Regions from separate parts of the Gordonia sp. NPDC003422 genome, predicted to be linked through region 1. Evidence: predicted binding sites of a transcription regulator. Region 1 holds the regulator's gene; each other region holds the start of a gene.

What was found. The regulator LexA, encoded in region 1, represses DNA repair genes until DNA is damaged. The targets are predictions, from matches to a motif close to CGAACANNTGTTCG.
Region 2: ACWDTF_RS07075 (HNH endonuclease signature motif containing protein) is a predicted target of LexA. The motif match lies at 2,585-2,598, and genes of this name have one in related genera.
Region 3: ACWDTF_RS14260 (DUF222 domain-containing protein) is a predicted target of LexA. The motif match lies at 3,009-3,022, and genes of this name have one in related genera.

The regions. Positions count from the first base shown of each region.
Region 1 covers NZ_JBSFQL010000003.1:101,379-106,602, forward strand. The annotation lists gene ACWDTF_RS03885 (phosphoenolpyruvate--protein phosphotransferase) at 181-1,896, shown strand; gene lexA (transcriptional repressor LexA) at 2,468-3,175, opposite strand; gene ACWDTF_RS03895 (LysM peptidoglycan-binding domain-containing protein) at 3,454-4,005, shown strand; gene nrdR (transcriptional regulator NrdR) at 4,106-4,606, shown strand; gene hrpA (ATP-dependent RNA helicase HrpA) at 4,580-5,224, opposite strand, start outside.
Region 2 covers NZ_JBSFQL010000006.1:27,816-33,039, reverse strand. The annotation lists gene ACWDTF_RS07100 (hypothetical protein) at 1-263, opposite strand, end outside; tRNA gene ACWDTF_RS07095 (tRNA-Met) at 492-568, shown strand; gene ACWDTF_RS07090 (hypothetical protein) at 668-805, shown strand; gene ACWDTF_RS07085 (TetR/AcrR family transcriptional regulator C-terminal domain-containing protein) at 847-1,488, opposite strand; gene ACWDTF_RS07080 (alcohol dehydrogenase) at 1,573-2,526, shown strand; gene ACWDTF_RS07075 (HNH endonuclease signature motif containing protein) at 2,731-4,341, shown strand; gene ACWDTF_RS07070 (ABC transporter substrate-binding protein) at 4,423-5,224, opposite strand, start outside.
Region 3 covers NZ_JBSFQL010000015.1:78,246-83,469, reverse strand. The annotation lists gene ACWDTF_RS14275 (MFS transporter) at 1-886, shown strand, start outside; gene ACWDTF_RS14270 (TetR/AcrR family transcriptional regulator) at 897-1,487, opposite strand; gene ACWDTF_RS14265 (oxygenase MpaB family protein) at 1,613-2,686, shown strand; gene ACWDTF_RS14260 (DUF222 domain-containing protein) at 3,037-4,266, shown strand; gene ACWDTF_RS14255 (guanylate cyclase) at 4,497-5,224, opposite strand, start outside.

The DNA of each region.
Region 1 (5,224 bases):
TTTGCGTTGACAAGTCAAGCATTTCTTGTAACTTTGATCACAAGAGATTCGAAAGCCGGTCATCGGTCACGCAATGCAGCTCGACGGTGAGCCCGGACACGAATCGCGTAGAACTGAGTCGTGTATGTGCGGCCGTGCCGCCGATTGGCGGAGCGGAACTCGAAGACGAGAGGGGTCGCAGTGACCGAGACGCTAGCGGGAGGCATTTTGGAGGGAACGCCGGTCGTCGGCGGGCTGGCCTACGGGCCGGCGATCTGGCCCGGGGAGCGCCCCGACCACGACCCGGACGCCCTGGGTGCAAACACGGAACTGCCCGAAGACCAGCGCGAACCCGAGGTGGCAAGATTTGTCGCCGCGGCGGGGACGGTCGCCGGCCGACTCCGTGACCGCTCATCGCACAGCTCGGGTGCAGCCGCCGAAGTGCTGGCCGCCACCGCCGGACTCGCCGAGGATCGCGGGTGGATCGGCGCTGCGTCGGGACTGATTCGCAAAGGATCGCCTGCGCCTGCGGCAGCGGCTGCGGCAACCGAACAGTTCGCCACCATGTTCACCAAGCTCGGCGGGCTCATGGCCGAGCGAGTCACCGACCTCAACGACGTGCGCGACCGCGTCCTCGCCGAACTTCTCGGCCTGCCCGAACCAGGTGTGCCGGAACCGATCGAACCGTCTGTCCTGCTCGCCGACGATCTCGCGCCCGCGGACACCGCCGGACTCGATCCGGCGACCACCGTCGCCCTCGTCACCCGGCTCGGCGGCCCGACGAGTCACACCGCCATCATCGCCCGGCAACTCGGGATTCCCTGTGTGGTCGCGGTATCGGATCTGACGACGGTGCCGGCCGGAACCCCCGTGCTGATCGACGGCACGCTCGGCACCATCACCATCGGCCCCGACGAGGCGACGGCGCGAGCACAGGTCGATGCCAGTCGTCGGCGTGCGGAAGCGGTCGCCGCCTGGCACGGGCCCGGGCGCACCGCCGACGGACACGAGGTCTCGGTGCTCGCCAACGTCGCGGACGGGGCGTCGGCACGCACGGCCACCGGATACCCCGTCGAAGGGATCGGGCTGTTCCGCACCGAGTTGGCCTTCCTCGACCGCCCCGACGAGCCGACGGTCGACGAGCAGGCGGGCATCTACCGCGAAGTGCTCGAGGCATTTCCCGGGCAGAAGGTCGTGGTTCGCACGCTCGACGCGGGCTCCGACAAACCGCTCAAATTCGTCAACCACAAAGACGAGGCAAATCCGGCACTAGGAGTTCGTGGCGACCGAATCGCGGTGGAGAACCCGGAGATTCGAGCGCACCAACTCGATGCGATCGCGCGGGCCGCAGCCGAAACCGGATCGACACCGTGGGTGATGGCACCGATGATCGCCAGCGCCCGGGAAGCAGCGGCGTTCGCGCAGGAGGTGCGTGCGCGGGGGATGACCGCCGGAGTGATGGTCGAGATCCCCGCCGTCGCGATTCTGGCGCCGCTCATCCTCGCGGAGGTGGACTTCGTATCCATCGGCACCAACGATCTGACGCAGTACACGATGGCCGCCGACCGGATGTCCGCGGACCTCGCGTCGTTGACCGACCCGTGGCAACCGGCGGTGCTCAAGCTCATCGCCGAGGTCGCGTCGGCAGGTCAGACGTTGGGCAAGCCGGTGGGGGTGTGCGGGGAGGCCGCCGCCGACCCCAACCTCGCATGCGTGCTGACCGGGCTCGGGGTGACCTCGCTCTCGAGTGCACCGGTCGCCGCGGCCGGCGTCGGCGCGCGGCTCGCCGAGGTCACCCTCGACGCGTGCCGCGAAGCCGCCACTGCAGCACTGGCAACCGCGGATCCGGCCGGTGCGCGTCAGGCCGCGACGTCGGTGCTCGACGCCGCAGCCACCCCGCTCTCTCCTGCCGTCTGAGACGAAGACTTCGGCTGTCCGTGGTTCCGTATGAAGTTGTGCCCGGATTCCGGGCACAACTTCAACGGATTGTGCTTCCGCTGTCGATGGCGGCGCCCAGGTCGCTGACCTGGGCAAATGCGTCAGTGTGGTGCCGCAAAATCTAGGGGAAGAGTTTCTTCCCCGGGGTTCACAGTCGTCCCCGAGAAATTTGTAGGGGAGGACTCTGAGGGTAGGGGAGGAAGTTTCTTCCCCTGCTTTCTGCGGGTGCCGCGTCCGTGCGGCGCGTTCCGCAGAACGCGCCGATCGACGTTAGCGGGCTCGACGGAACAGGTGCTCGCATTCCTCCCATCTGCTCGTAATGCATTGCGCGCGGATGGGAGACGCGCGCAGATGCGAGCACTCGGGATGGGTGGTCTGTGCGGGGGCGAGATGGTGTCCCCGGCGCATCGTCGGCGCTGCGTGAGTGCAGAAACCGCGTGTCTGGCCAGAAACCCGAGGCGCCCCAGCGGTTTCTGGCCACAGCTGAGGTTTCTGGCCAGGTCCACGGTCGGGTTGAAAGGTACAGATATCCGACGGGGTGTACTTGCCCTCAGATCCGGCGCATCACCGTCACAACCTTGCCGAGGATGGCGGCGTCGTCGCCGGGGATCGGCTCGAACAGCTCGTTGTGCGGCATGAGCCAGACGTGCCCGTTCTTGCGCTTGAACGTCTTCACCGTGGCCTCGCCGTCGATCATCGCGGCGACGATGTCGCCGTTCTCGGCCACGCTCTGCTGACGGACGACCACCCAGTCGCCGTCGCAGATCGCGGCGTCGATCATCGATTCGCCGACCACCCGCAGCAGGAACAGTGAGCCGTCCCCGACCAGTTCGCGGGGGAGTGGGAACACGTCTTCGACCGCTTCCTCGGCGAGGATCGGTCCACCGGCGGCGATCCTGCCCAGCACCGGCACGAAGGTCGGCGTCGGCAGCGGATCGCCTCCCGCGTTGGTCGCGGCCGGATCTGCGTCCTGCACGTTGACCGCGCGTGGACGGTTGTGGTCGCGCTTGAGCAGTCCCTTGCGCTCCAGCGTGCGCAGCTGGTGGGCGACCGACGATGTCGAGGTGAGTCCGACCGCGTCGCCGATCTCGCGGATGCTCGGGGGATAGCCACGTTCGCGCACCGATTGCCGGATCACGTCCAGCACGCCGCGCTGACGCGCGGTCAGCGACGCCTCGGCGGCGGCAGGATCGATGGGAGCGTCCTGGTCGCGATCATCGCTCCGAGTTCCGGTGCGCTTGGGCCGTGAGTCGCTCATCTGCTCGGATTCCTCTCTGTCGCCGCCTCGCTTGAGAGCGAATCGGCTGGTTGTCGGCGGCGGGTGTTGACATGTCCGTGGGCCCGAGCCTAGCGGAGCGCGACGATCACTTCAAACATTTGTTCGAGGTGTGGCGCGACTTTGTCGGTCGGGCGTGGTACAACTCGAACATCAGTTCATCGAACACGTGATCGAGGCCGTCGAACGTCCTCGACAGCGCGTTCGCCGAACTGCCCGAGTACCCGGCACAACCGCCACGAGCACCCCCGGAGGCCAGCATGACCAGCGCGACACTCACCCGTTCGGGCCGCGCCCGCACCAGCGTGGACTCGACCATTGTCACCACTCGTAAGGCGGCCGGCACGCCGCTGCGGACGCAGCCCGCGCCGCGCGGCATCACGCGGCCGACCGGCCGGCCGATCGGGCAGACCAGCCCGGCAGGTCGCGCCGACGCGCCGATGCCGGGGGTCGCGCCGACCTCGACGCGGTGCGGCGAGGCGGTGGGGCGTCGCGGGTCCAAACGGCCCGCATCCGCCGTGTACGCGCGTCGGCGTGCCACCGCGCTCGGGGTGCTCGCCGGTCTCGCGCTCGCGGTGTCGGTGTGGGTGATCGGCATCGTCGGCAACAACTACGCCGAGTCGCAGACCCCGTCGCCGACGAGTACCCAGGTGACGCACGTGCGGGCGGGTGACTCGCTGAGCACCATTGCGGCGCGGGTGGCGCCGGACGTTCCGCGCCAAGTGGTCATCGACGAGATTCTGGAGCTGAATGACCTGGAGTCCAGCGGACTTCGGGTCGGGCAGCCACTGCTGACACCCGCGTACCGCTGATCGGCGGGCGGTATCCTCGATGTCACAGGGACCGGTCGGGAACCGACCCGGCGTACGACTCGCATGTGCCGCCGTGTCCCGCGACAGGCGTGAGGATCACATGCGCTGCCCCTTCTGCAAGAACGAGGACACCAAGGTCATCGACTCGCGTGTCGCCGACGAGGGGCAGGCCATCCGGCGGCGTCGGGCGTGCGTTGAGTGCGGCCGCCGCTTCTCCACGGTGGAGAGCGCGGTGCTCGCCGTGGTGAAACGCAACGGCGTGACCGAACCGTTCAGTCGGGAAAAGGTGATGCGCGGGGTCCGTCGCGCATGTCAGGGGCGCGAGGTCGGCGACGACGACCTCGCACAGTTGGCGCAACAGGTGGAAGACGCCGTCCGCGCCAGCGGTTCGGCCGAGATCCCGAGCAACGAGGTCGGTCTCGCGATCCTCGGACCGCTGCGCAACCTCGACGAGGTGGCCTACCTGCGCTTCGCCTCGGTGTACCGGTCGTTCGATTCGCTCGACGACTTCCAGCGTGAGATCGACGACCTCCAAGGCCGTTCGGTCGCAACGAATGGCGCCGATACCAAGGTGTCAGCCGAGTCTGTCCAGGGTTCGTAGCGCCCTTTTCTCGGATACGGGGTACGCGGTTCCGATGCGCTGGGCGAACACACCCACCCGCAGTTCCTCGACGAGCCAGTGGGCTTCTTCGTTGACCGCGTCCCGCCTGGCCGCCGACACCTGCGCGAGACGCTGATTCCAGCGTTGGGTCACGCGGTCGATGACCGCGACGCCTTCCTGGTCGCGTGCCGCCGATGCGGGCAGCGCTGCCAACCTGGTCTGTGCGGCGAGAAGGTAGCGCGGCAACTCGGACAGGTGAGTACGCCCGGTGACGCGGACGAATCCGTCGAACACCAGGTCGTCGATCTGTTCGGCGACGTCGTCGGCTGCCACCGAACCCGCGTGTTGGTCGATCAGCGTGCGCACCGGGGCGAGGGCCCGAAGGGTCGCCACGGCGAGAGCGAAGTACTCGGGTGCGGCGGCCAGGGCTGCCGGCTGTATCCGCGCGCGCACGGTCTCGAACTCGGCGGGAGTGCGGACGGCGGCAACGGCGGCGGACGCATCAGCCATCTGGTCGCGGATCGCGCGTCGCGTGCAGTCGGCGGTGAGGTCCTCGATCCTGCGGTAGGGGCTCTGGCTCAAGGCGAGTCTGTCGGCCCCGGCCAGAGAGCCGACGAC
Region 2 (5,224 bases), on a different contig from region 1:
CGGTCGGTCTCGGCCGGGGTGTTGTCGGGTATCACCGGTGAGTGGTGGTAGCGGTGGATCAGCGACGTGAAGATCGTGACGGCGCCCGCGAACGCGGCGACCATCCCCAATCCGCACAGGATCGCCGGGCCGGTGTTGCCGGCAGCCATGGCGACCAGCCACAGTGCGGCGAGGGCGAACCCACCGAGGATGAGCAGGAACGCGACGATGCTCATCGGATGATTGCCGTGGCTCTCGTGCCGGTGCGGGTGATGCGTGGTCATGGTGCCTCCTCGGGTGGTCGTCGGCGCGCCTATTGTACTCGAAATGTGACATCGGTCACAGGAGTATCACGCAGTCGGGTTGCTCGCATATGTCGATGTTGCGGGGTCGGTTTCGCCGGCGATTGACGTCGAAGGGAGTCGGGGTGAGTCGCGTTTTCCCAGTTCAGGCGACATCTAGGTATCGATTTGCACCGCAGGCGAACGTATGTGTAACGTGGTGTTCACCAACGCGGGGTGGAGCAGCTCGGTAGCTCGCTGGGCTCATAACCCAGAGGTCGCAGGTTCAAATCCTGTCCCCGCTACCACGATGAGAACCCCCGTCCGGCACATCCGGGCGGGGGTTTTCTGATTCTGTTGGCCCCGTTCCATCGATCGGGGGAGTCACCGACATCATCGGGAGTGCTGTGGCCGAGGCCGACGTCGACCGCACCCAGCCTTGGCTTGTGTTGCTTGCGGCAATTGGCACAGGAGTGACCGCCGCTGTCTATGCTGCCCTGCTGTGGAACGTCCGTACCAAGGCGTTCTTTGCTGCCGAGGGCTGAGCTTGCCGAGTCGCGGTGGACCCGCGACTGTCCGACAGGAGTCAGAGGCTCAGGCGCACACCGATTCCCTCGATCAGCGCCTCCAGGCCCCAATCGAACGCCTCGGTTGGCAGGTCCGCGACCTCGTCACTCAAGGCGTACTGCAGCGGCTGCTCGTCCGGATCGAGCCGTGCGCGTCGATCGTCCGCGGTGAAGCGGTCATGCCCCGGGGTGGGGTGTCGGTGCTGTTCTTCCACGACGAAGCCACTCACGAAGACGTTGACCGTCTGCAATGCGCGCTGAGCGTCGACCGGTGACATCCCGGCCTCGACGAGAACCCGCACCGGCTCTTCGAGACTGCGCAGCGCTTCGTCGTCGACGAGGGTGGTGCCCGAGACCAGCTTGGCGCCGTCGCGGAACGACAGCAGCGTGCGCCGGATGTGATGGGCGCTGGTGCGCAGCAGGACCCGCCAATCGGCCCGCGCCTCAGGTGATATCGGCTCCGCCAGCATCTCCGCGATGATGCGCGACGCCATCGAATCCTGCAGGTCGGACATGTCGCGGAAGTGGTAGTAGAGGGCGCCGGCCCGGACGCCCAGTCGTGCGGCCAGGGCTCGCGCGGTGATGCCCTCCAAGCCGCTATCGGCGAGCTGGTCGAAGGCCGCGTCCACGATCGCTTCGCGGCTGAGGGCGGTGCGCGCCATTGCGTGTCCTGAGCTCCCTTGACTTCTGAACAATGTTCAACAACACTAGCAGATAGGTATTTGAACAATGTTCAGGAGCGAATAATGAAAGCTGCAGTCGTCACCGACTTCACCAAGCCACCCACCTGCGCGGACTTTCCCGACCCCACCATGTCCGATGGACTCGCCGAGGTCGAGATGCTCGCCGCCGGCGTCCACCAACTCGTCCGGTCCGTCGCGAGCGGCGCCCACTACTCGTCCGGCGATGAGTTGCCCTTCGTCGCCGGAGTCGATGGCGTGGGCGTCATCGACGGGCAACGCGTCTACACCGGAGGTTGTCCGGACCCGTACGGCACCATCGCCGAACGCACCGTCGTCCCGCGCGGCTTCGGAATCCCGGTACCGGACCCCCTGGCGACCGAGGTTGCTGCGGCCATCGTCAACCCCGCGATGTCGTCGTGGATGCCGCTCGTCACGTGTGGTGATGTCGTGCAGGGCGGCACGGTCGCGGTGTTGGGCGCGACGGGAACGTCTGGGTCCCTCGCCGTCCGGATCGCGTTGCACTTCGGCGCCAAGCGCGTCATTGCTGTAGGCCGCAACGCCGATGCCCTGGCGCGTCTTGCCGACGACCCGCGCGTGGTGGCGGTGTCGCTGATTCACGACGACCCTGCCGAGAGTCTCGCGGCGGCCTTCGCCGACGGCATTGATGTGGTTCTCGACTATCTGTGGGGACCGGTGGCCGAGATGGCGCTTGGAGCCCTCCGGGCGCACAGCCTCACCGAAAGTCGTTCTCCCGTGCAGTATCTCCAGATCGGGGCGGTCGCGGGCCGCGACATCGCGCTCGACGCGGCAATCCTACGTGCACGGCCGATCTCGATTCGCGGTTCCGGTGGTGGTTCCATCGATCCGATGCTGATGCTGCGGGAACTCCCGAGTATTCTGGATTATGCTGCAAGCGGCGAACTTTCGATCGACGTGCGGACGGCACCGCTACGCGATGTGGCCGAAGCGTGGGTCGACGACCGGCCGGGCCGGCTTGTGATCACCATGGGTGGCTGAAAGCCTCCCGAGGAATTTTCGAAGGATCCTTGCGCGTGTCGGGTTGACCGCGTAACCTCGAACAGGTATTCGAATGGCGCTTGGGGGAGGTGCGTGGGGGTGGCGGAGATTTCGGGGGATTCTGGTTCTGGTTCTCGCGTGCCGGATGAGCGTCGTGCGAGTCCTGCGTTGTATGGGCCTGGCGCCGCGTGGAATTCGCGGTTGGTGGGGGTGCCGCGGGATTTCGACGAGTTGATGTCGGTGCGCGCGGAGACCGAGCATCCGGATTCTGATGGTGCGCCGTCGGGTCGGGATGATGTGGTCGATCTGTATCGGCAGTTGCATGGTTTGTTGGATCGCATCGATGCGGTCGACACCACCGGTAATACGTCTGCGGAGGTCGTGGAGGTGGCCGGGGAGCATGAGCGTGCGGTGCGTCGGATGGCGTGGTCGGGTCATCGTCGGGTGATGGACGTCTCGGACCGGGACGCGTTCCGTTTGGTGGGTGATACGTCGGTGCACTCGTTTCTGACGACGCGTCTGCGGGTGACGCAGCCGCGGAAGCGGATAGCGGAGATGGCGGCGGTGGCCCGGCATTTCTCGGTGTATGGCGAACTGCTGCAACCGAAACGGCCGTATCTGGCCGAGGCGGTGGCGCAGGGTGCGGTGGGTGCCGATCATGTGCATGCGGTGTTGGACACCTTGGACAAGATCCCGGCGGCGATCCCTGCGGATGTGGTGGAGGCGGCGGAGCGGGACATGGTCGACTATGCGCGTGAGTTCACGCCGAAGGAGATCACTGCGTTGGGGACCCGGGTGTTGGCGCATCTGGATCCGGATGGCACGTTGACCGATGACTCCGATCGCGCGCGGCGGCGCGGGGTGTCGTTGGGGCGGCAGGATTCTCAGTTGATGTCGAAGCTGAGTGGACAGTTGGATCCGTTGACCCGGGCGATGTTCGACACGGTGTTGACGGCGTGGGCGGTCAAGGGGATGAACAATCCGGCCGATGAGACGCCGTTGCAGGGGTCGAAAGACGATGTCAGTGCCGAAGAGTTGGCGGCGGCGGCCGAGCGGGATGACCGGTGCCCAGCGCAGCGCAATCACGATGCGTTTCGGGCGTTGTTGCGGGCGGCGTTGGATGGGAAGCTGTTGGGCAGCTCGGTGAATGGGTTGCCGCCGCATGTGATTGTGAAGATCACCGATGCCGAGTTGGCCGAGCGCGCGGGGTTTGGTCGGACGGCGACGGGTACGGATCTGCCGATCGAGGACGTTATCGCGTTGGCCGCGGAGGCCCAGCTGCATTTGGCGGTGTTCTCGGAGGTGACGGGTCAGCCGTTGTATTTGGGGACGGCGCAACGGTTGGCGTCGCGGTCGCAGCGGTTCTTGTTGTTTGCCCATCATGATGGGTGCGCGTGTCCCGGGTGCAGTGTGCCGGCGGCGAAGGTGCAGATTCATCACGCGGACAAGGACTGGGCCGATGGCGGGGTGACCGACATCGATACGTTGGGTCCGGCGTGTGGTCCACATAATCGGGTGGTGGGTCCGGAGCCGGGGCAGTACACCACGCATGTGGTCAAGGAGGGTCCGGATGCCGGGCGCACGGCGTGGACGTTGAATCCGCAACCCGGTGCGCCTCCGAATCCGGCGCGGATCAACCGGGTGCACGATGTGCCGCAACAGGTCACGGCGTTGGTGCGCCGTAAGCATCGGTTGCGGCCACCCGGCCGGGACGACACCACCACACCCCCGATCGATATTCGGGAGAATCAACGCCAACGACGGTTGGTCACGGCGGGTTGGAGCGTGCGCCGGGTGCGGTTTCCGGTGGAGTAGCGAGTGGTCAAGCGGCGATGTTGTCTCGCCAGGGGCTTCGAGGCTCGCAAGCTCGCACCTAGCCGGCGGGACGTGCTCGCGTCAGGCGTGTGAGGGCTTGTACAGCCATTCGTTGAGGGAGTAGTCGGTCTTCAGGCTGCCTTGTGCGACTAGGAACGCCTTGGTGCCCTCGAGGAGTCGGACGCCGGCGGCCGGGAATGGTTCGGGGGCATAGCCTCCCGGGTTGGCGGCGGCGCGGATGTCGGCCGGGTTGGCCTTGGAGTTCTTGATCTCGAACGCGAGGTACTCGTCCCAGTGCGCCTTCGCGTAGATGACGGAGTCCGCGATCAGCTTTTGCCACGCTGCGCCGAAGTCGGGCTGCTTGGCGAGGAACGGGTTGGCCGCCACCGACACGCTCGTGCCGGCCAGCCCCGGATGGTTGGTGTAGACCGAATCCACCAGGCGGTATCCCTTGCGCTGGAACGACTGCAAGGCGACCGACGGGATCACCCCGGGCAGAGCCGCGCCGGCGATCTCGCCGGTACTCAACGGACCTTCCTGGTCGGCGGGATACAGATGGACCAGCTGAGCGGTGATGCCCTCCTGCTGCAGCGCACCCTGCAGGTACCGATCGATGTAGGAGCCCTTCGGGACGCCGATCTTCTTGCCGGCCAGATCCTTCAAGGACTTGATCGACGGATCTTTCACGACCACACCGGCGTCGTTGTTGAACTGTGTGATGGCCAGCAGTCGTGTGTCGAGGCCGCTGCCCTTGGCGACGAGTGCCGGTGTGTCCCCGTAGTTCCCGACGTCCAGGCGGCCGCCGAGCAGCGCCTGGTTGAGGTCGGGGCCGTTGGGGAAGCTGTACACCTCCACCGCGTCGACCCCGAGCGGCTTGAGCGCG
Region 3 (5,224 bases), on a different contig from region 1:
CGGACTGGCCGTGCAACTGCTGACCGCACGACAACGCGGTCTCGGCAACGGAATTCAGGTCGGCGCGTACCGGATCGGCATGATCGTGGGCGGCGGCGGTCTGCTTTGGCTGTTCTCGATCGCCGGGTGGCGATTGCTCTTCGTCGCGATGGCGGTTCTGTTGCTGGCGGCCACGATTCCGGTGTGGTGGCTGCGCGGGCTGACGTCGATCCGGGGGTCCGCTGCGCCGACGTCGACGCCCGATGCGTCGGGCGTCTCCTGGTGGCGCCGGCTGCGCCGCCCCGGCATGTTCGCACTGATCCTGCTGATCGGCGGCTTTAAGTTCGGCGACTCGATGGGCTCGGCCGTCGTCGGGCCGTTCATGGTCGACGAGGGACTGTCGGGCGCCCAGATCGCGCTGATCAAGGGTGCCTTGTCGTCGCTTGGTGCGCTGGGCGGCGCAGCCCTCGGCGGGTGGTTGGCATTCCGGTTCGGTCGTCGCAACGCACTGCTGATCGGTGGGGTGGCGCAAACGGCGAGTCTCGGTCTGTACTTGCTCGCCGCGACGGGGGTGGGCGGTTTCGCGCTGATCGTGTCGGCAAGTCTGGCCGAGCACATCCTCGGTGGCGCAGCGACGGTCGCTGTGTTCACAGTGATGATGGACGCTGCCGAGCGTGATCACGCCGGTAGTGACTACACCTTGCTCGCGTGCGCCGTGGTCGTCGTCCAGGGGATCGCAGGTGTGGCCGGCGGACTGGTCGGTGACTCGTTCGGGTATCCGGTGCTCTTCGCTGCGAGTCTTGTACTATCCGGGATCGGCTGTGCTGCAATGATCATCGCACTTGACCGCGGAGTGGGGCCCGAGGGCGTGCGCAGGTTGACCCGGGTCCGCGACCAGACTGTCTGAGTCTGGTCGGTCAGGAGAGCATCAAGTTCACCGCGACATCGACCACAGCATCGAGGTCAGTGCCGAGGCCTCCGGTCAGCCATTGTTGGGCGAGTTCGGCCATCGCGCCGGTGAACATCGCCGCGCGAACACCATTGGTGGTCGCGTCGGGCTCGTGCACCTGGTTCTCCGCGACGGCGAGTTCGCGCAGCAGTTCCTGGGTCGCGGCCCGACGCTGGGCGAGCACGGGGTTCGCGCGCGCCTCGGTGAACAGGACGCGCCCACGACGCGGATCTGCGGAGCCGAATTCGAGCACTGAACGGATGCCGAGGCGAGTGCGGGCGCGAACCGAATCGTCGCACCCAGCGAGTTTGCCCTCGATCGTCGTGGCGAGTTCGGCCTCGGTGCGATCGTAGACCGCACCGAGGAGTTCGTCGGTGTCGGCGAAGCTCTCGTAGAAGTAGCGGCTGTTGAATCCACATGCGCGACACACCGAACGGACCGAAAGGGCACCTTCGCCCGCGGATCCGAACAGGTCGAAAGCGGCTGCGACGAGCTGCTCACGGCGTTCGGCACGACGATCCGCCATCCGGACGCCGGCCCACCTGGTGGGGCTGGACATCGCACCAGCATACGCGCGGCAGATCGTTATGAAGAAGGTCTGGTCACAGGTGTACCCAAAAGGTTATTCTGGGCACACCTGTTACCAGAAGGTGGGTGGTTGTTGTGTCCGTGCGCTCAGTGTCGTTGCCCTCAGTGTCGTTGCCCTCAGTGTCGTTGCCGTCCGTTCCGCTGCCATCTGTGCCGCTGCCCTCGGTGCGTGTGCCGTTCGCGTTGCCGCATCAGTACATCGGCAAGTGGCTCAACGAGAAGTTCGACGAGAACGTGAAGTCCAAGTTCTTCCGCGGTATGAGTTTTGACGATCCGGTCGGCGACCCGGGCTGGTTCGGTCCCGACAGTGCCACGTGGTATGTCCATTCCCACACGCCCGCACTGATTTTCGGACTGCAGTGCGCGTCGTACATGGAGCGGCTCGACCCGAGTATCTTCTGGATGGGCATGCATCATTCCCGGCTCGTGGAGAAGTCGTCGCAGACGTCGACGATGGGCCGGATCGACCAGGCCGGAGCCAACATCCGGTTAGGGCATTCGTTGGCCTTCTTCATCGGTACCGCTTACGGCACGACGGATACGGCCGAGCGTCTTGCCCGAACCGTCCGGGCCATGCATCACACCATCAAAGGTGTTCGGCCAGATGGGCTTCCGTACGACGCCGACGATCCGCTCTGGCTGCGGTGGAACTACGCGACCGTTGTCTGGGGAATTGCCACCGCGCACGAGATCTACCACCCTCGACCTCTACGTGGCGACGATCTGGACCGATACTACGGCGAGTTCGTCCGCGTCGGGCACGCGCTCGGGGGTACCGATCTGCCCACCACCAAGGCAGAGACTCTGGCCTGCCTGGAAGAGTATCTCCCGCGTCTGGCACTGACCCACGGCAGTGCGATGGCGACCGGCACCAATCTCACGAATCCTGCTCAGGCGGCGGTGGATTGGGCCATCCGCGACACCATGCCCACGTGGGCGGCGCAGTTTGTGCAGTACCGCCCGCCGAATCCGGTCGAACGGCGTGCGCGTCGCAGCGCGGTCTGGAGCGCCATCAACGGACTGCACGCCAGCATGGGGGAGGCGCCCGAGTTTGCCGCGTCACGTCGCCGGGTTCAAGGCGGAACCACCGTGCCGCACACGGTTCCCAGTTACGTTCTCGGCACCGACCCGGAACTCAGCCGCGACGAGGTCGAGGCGACGATGGCGTAGGGCCATCGCTGGTGATCTCGACACGGTGCCTCGCTCCGCTCGGTACCGGCTCGATCCGGCGGATCTCGACACGGTGCCCATCCCCCGCTGGTTGATCTCGACACGGTGCCCACCCCCCCGCTGGTTGAGCCGACACCGAGCCCCCAAGGGCGAGGCGTCGTGTCGAAACCACTTGGCGAGCTGACACTGTCCCCAACCTCAACCATCAACCACCCTTGAATCTCTGATACGGCTGTGACTCCTGCGCATCTTTCCGGGCCCTCTTCGCACCACCAGTAACAGTAGTATGCGAGTCTCTGACCTGCAAAAACAGTTCTTGACTCGCATACATGTTCGAGTATTCTGGACGCATGCCCCACATCGAACACCTTTGCGACCAGCTCGCCGCGTTCGCTCCTCCGGACACTGCCCGCGAGGTGCACGAAGCCCTGTCGGCGCTGCTGCGGCTACGGAACATGGTCGACCACCACGCCGCAGTCCTTGCTGGGGCCGTGGAGCGGTTGGGGCTCGCGAAGGAGCAGGGCCGCACCACCCGCGAACTGCTGATCGTCATGGGCGCCGCGCCCGCGGTCGCCACTCGGTTGCTGCGTATCGGTGTTGCTTTGGCCGGTACGCCGCGGTTGGCTGGTCACACCGCTGACGGGTCTGTCTCCGGCGAGCACGCGGATGCGATCGCCCGCGGACTGTCCCATATCGGTGTGCGGGCGAGGGAACCGCTGTCGGAGTCGCAGCGTCAAACCTGTGTGACCGATCTTCTGGCCCAAGCCTTCTCCGGCGCCACTCCCGCCGACATCGACCGCCGTGCCCGCGCCCTGGGCAACCAGGTCGCCGACGATGCTCCCGCCGCGGTACCCGCTCGCGATGACCGCGACATCAACACCTTCGATGTGGCCACCGATGGTGACGGCCGGGTCGTGGTGCGTGGGGATGTGGACGCGGTGATCGGGGAGAAACTGCACACCATGATCGACGCCCTGTCGGGACCCCGTCCCGAACCCGACGGCTCCCCCGACGCCCGCTCGCCCGGGCGTCGCCGCTCCGAAGCTCTGGAACGCATCCTCGACGCCGCCGCCCACGGGGACGGTTTGGTGGGGATGCCGAAACATCAAGTGCTGCTCACGTTGCCGGCCGACAGCCCGGATCTGGCGTCGATGGCGTTCACCGGACCCGTCACCTTGGACACCGTCCGGTTGTTAACGTGTGATGCGACGGTCACCGGGATCACCGTCGATAAGGACGGGGTGCCGGTCGCGATGACCGACAATGTGCGGTTGTTCCCGCCGCACCTGCGTCGAGCGTTGATCGTGCGTGACGGTGGGTGTTGCATCAAGTGCGGCGCCCCGGCGTCCTGGGCGCACGCGCACCACATCAAGCATCACGCCGACGGCGGGAAGACCGTCCTGGACAACGGGTGTCTGCTCTGCCCGTCCTGCCACACCGATGTGCACCACAACGGGTGGGACGTCGTCCTCGGGGCTGACCGCCACCCCTGGCTGGTCCCGCCGGCCTCCGTCGATCCCGAAAGGAGACCACTACCGACCTACAACCGACGCACCATGCGCCTGGACAACGCCGCCTGAACCCACCAACCTGAACCAGCCAACCGCGTAGCACCTTTCGCACCCGACCCCGGTCGGGACCGCACCCGTACCTTGAGAACTTCATAGTGTGAAGCGCGACGCCACGGGAAACCGTTGCCGCGCAGTCGAAGCCACCTATCTCTGAACCCAGCATGGCCGCACCAGCGGACCAACACGCCGGGATAGCGATGGCTTCGACTGCGCGACAACGAATCCCGGTATCGAACAGGTCAGAGGTGCACAGCCACTTCGTCGCCGAGATGGAAGGGTGTGGTCAGCGGAAGCCGGTCGCCACTCCAGAACCGGCCGGGGTCGAACCAGTTCGAATCCTTCGACGCGTCGACGAGACCCATGTCGGAGTAGGTGATCGCGACGACCTCTGCGCAATAGGCGGCTTCCAGTCCCACGGTCTCCTTGTGCTCCTCGTCGTGTCGCCGTGCACGCCGTTCGCGAGCCTTGCGGTCGAGGTAGGGGATGCCGCGAACCATGTCGACGCTCGTGGGGATGCGGCCCCGGAGCCAGCGGCCGGCAAGGCGCGCGGTGGTGGGGAAGGGTGTGCCGTCGAGTCGGGCGATGACCCGCAACAGGATGTCCTCTTGCTCGGCTGTCACGTCCGGGGTGAGTTGTCGAATCCAGCAGCTCTGCTCGTACCGGATCATCCACTGTTCCACCGCTTCCCGGGCGTCGTGGAGTTGGACGCCACGATGGTTGGAGCCGGTCCACACGTCGGTGAGTTTGTCGCCGAGTTCGGCGTGCCACAGCAGCGGTGGTAGGTCGTCGAGGCCGACGGTCATCGCGACATGGTTCACCGGCGAGTTGGTGAGCGTGCGGATCGCTCGGTCGGGTCCCGAATGACCGCGGAAGAGCCAGATGTCGCCGGTGCGGGTGGCGTCGAGGGCCTCGTCGAGCGAGATGCCTGCGTCTGCGCTGCGTGGGTGCACGGATGCAGGGTAATCCA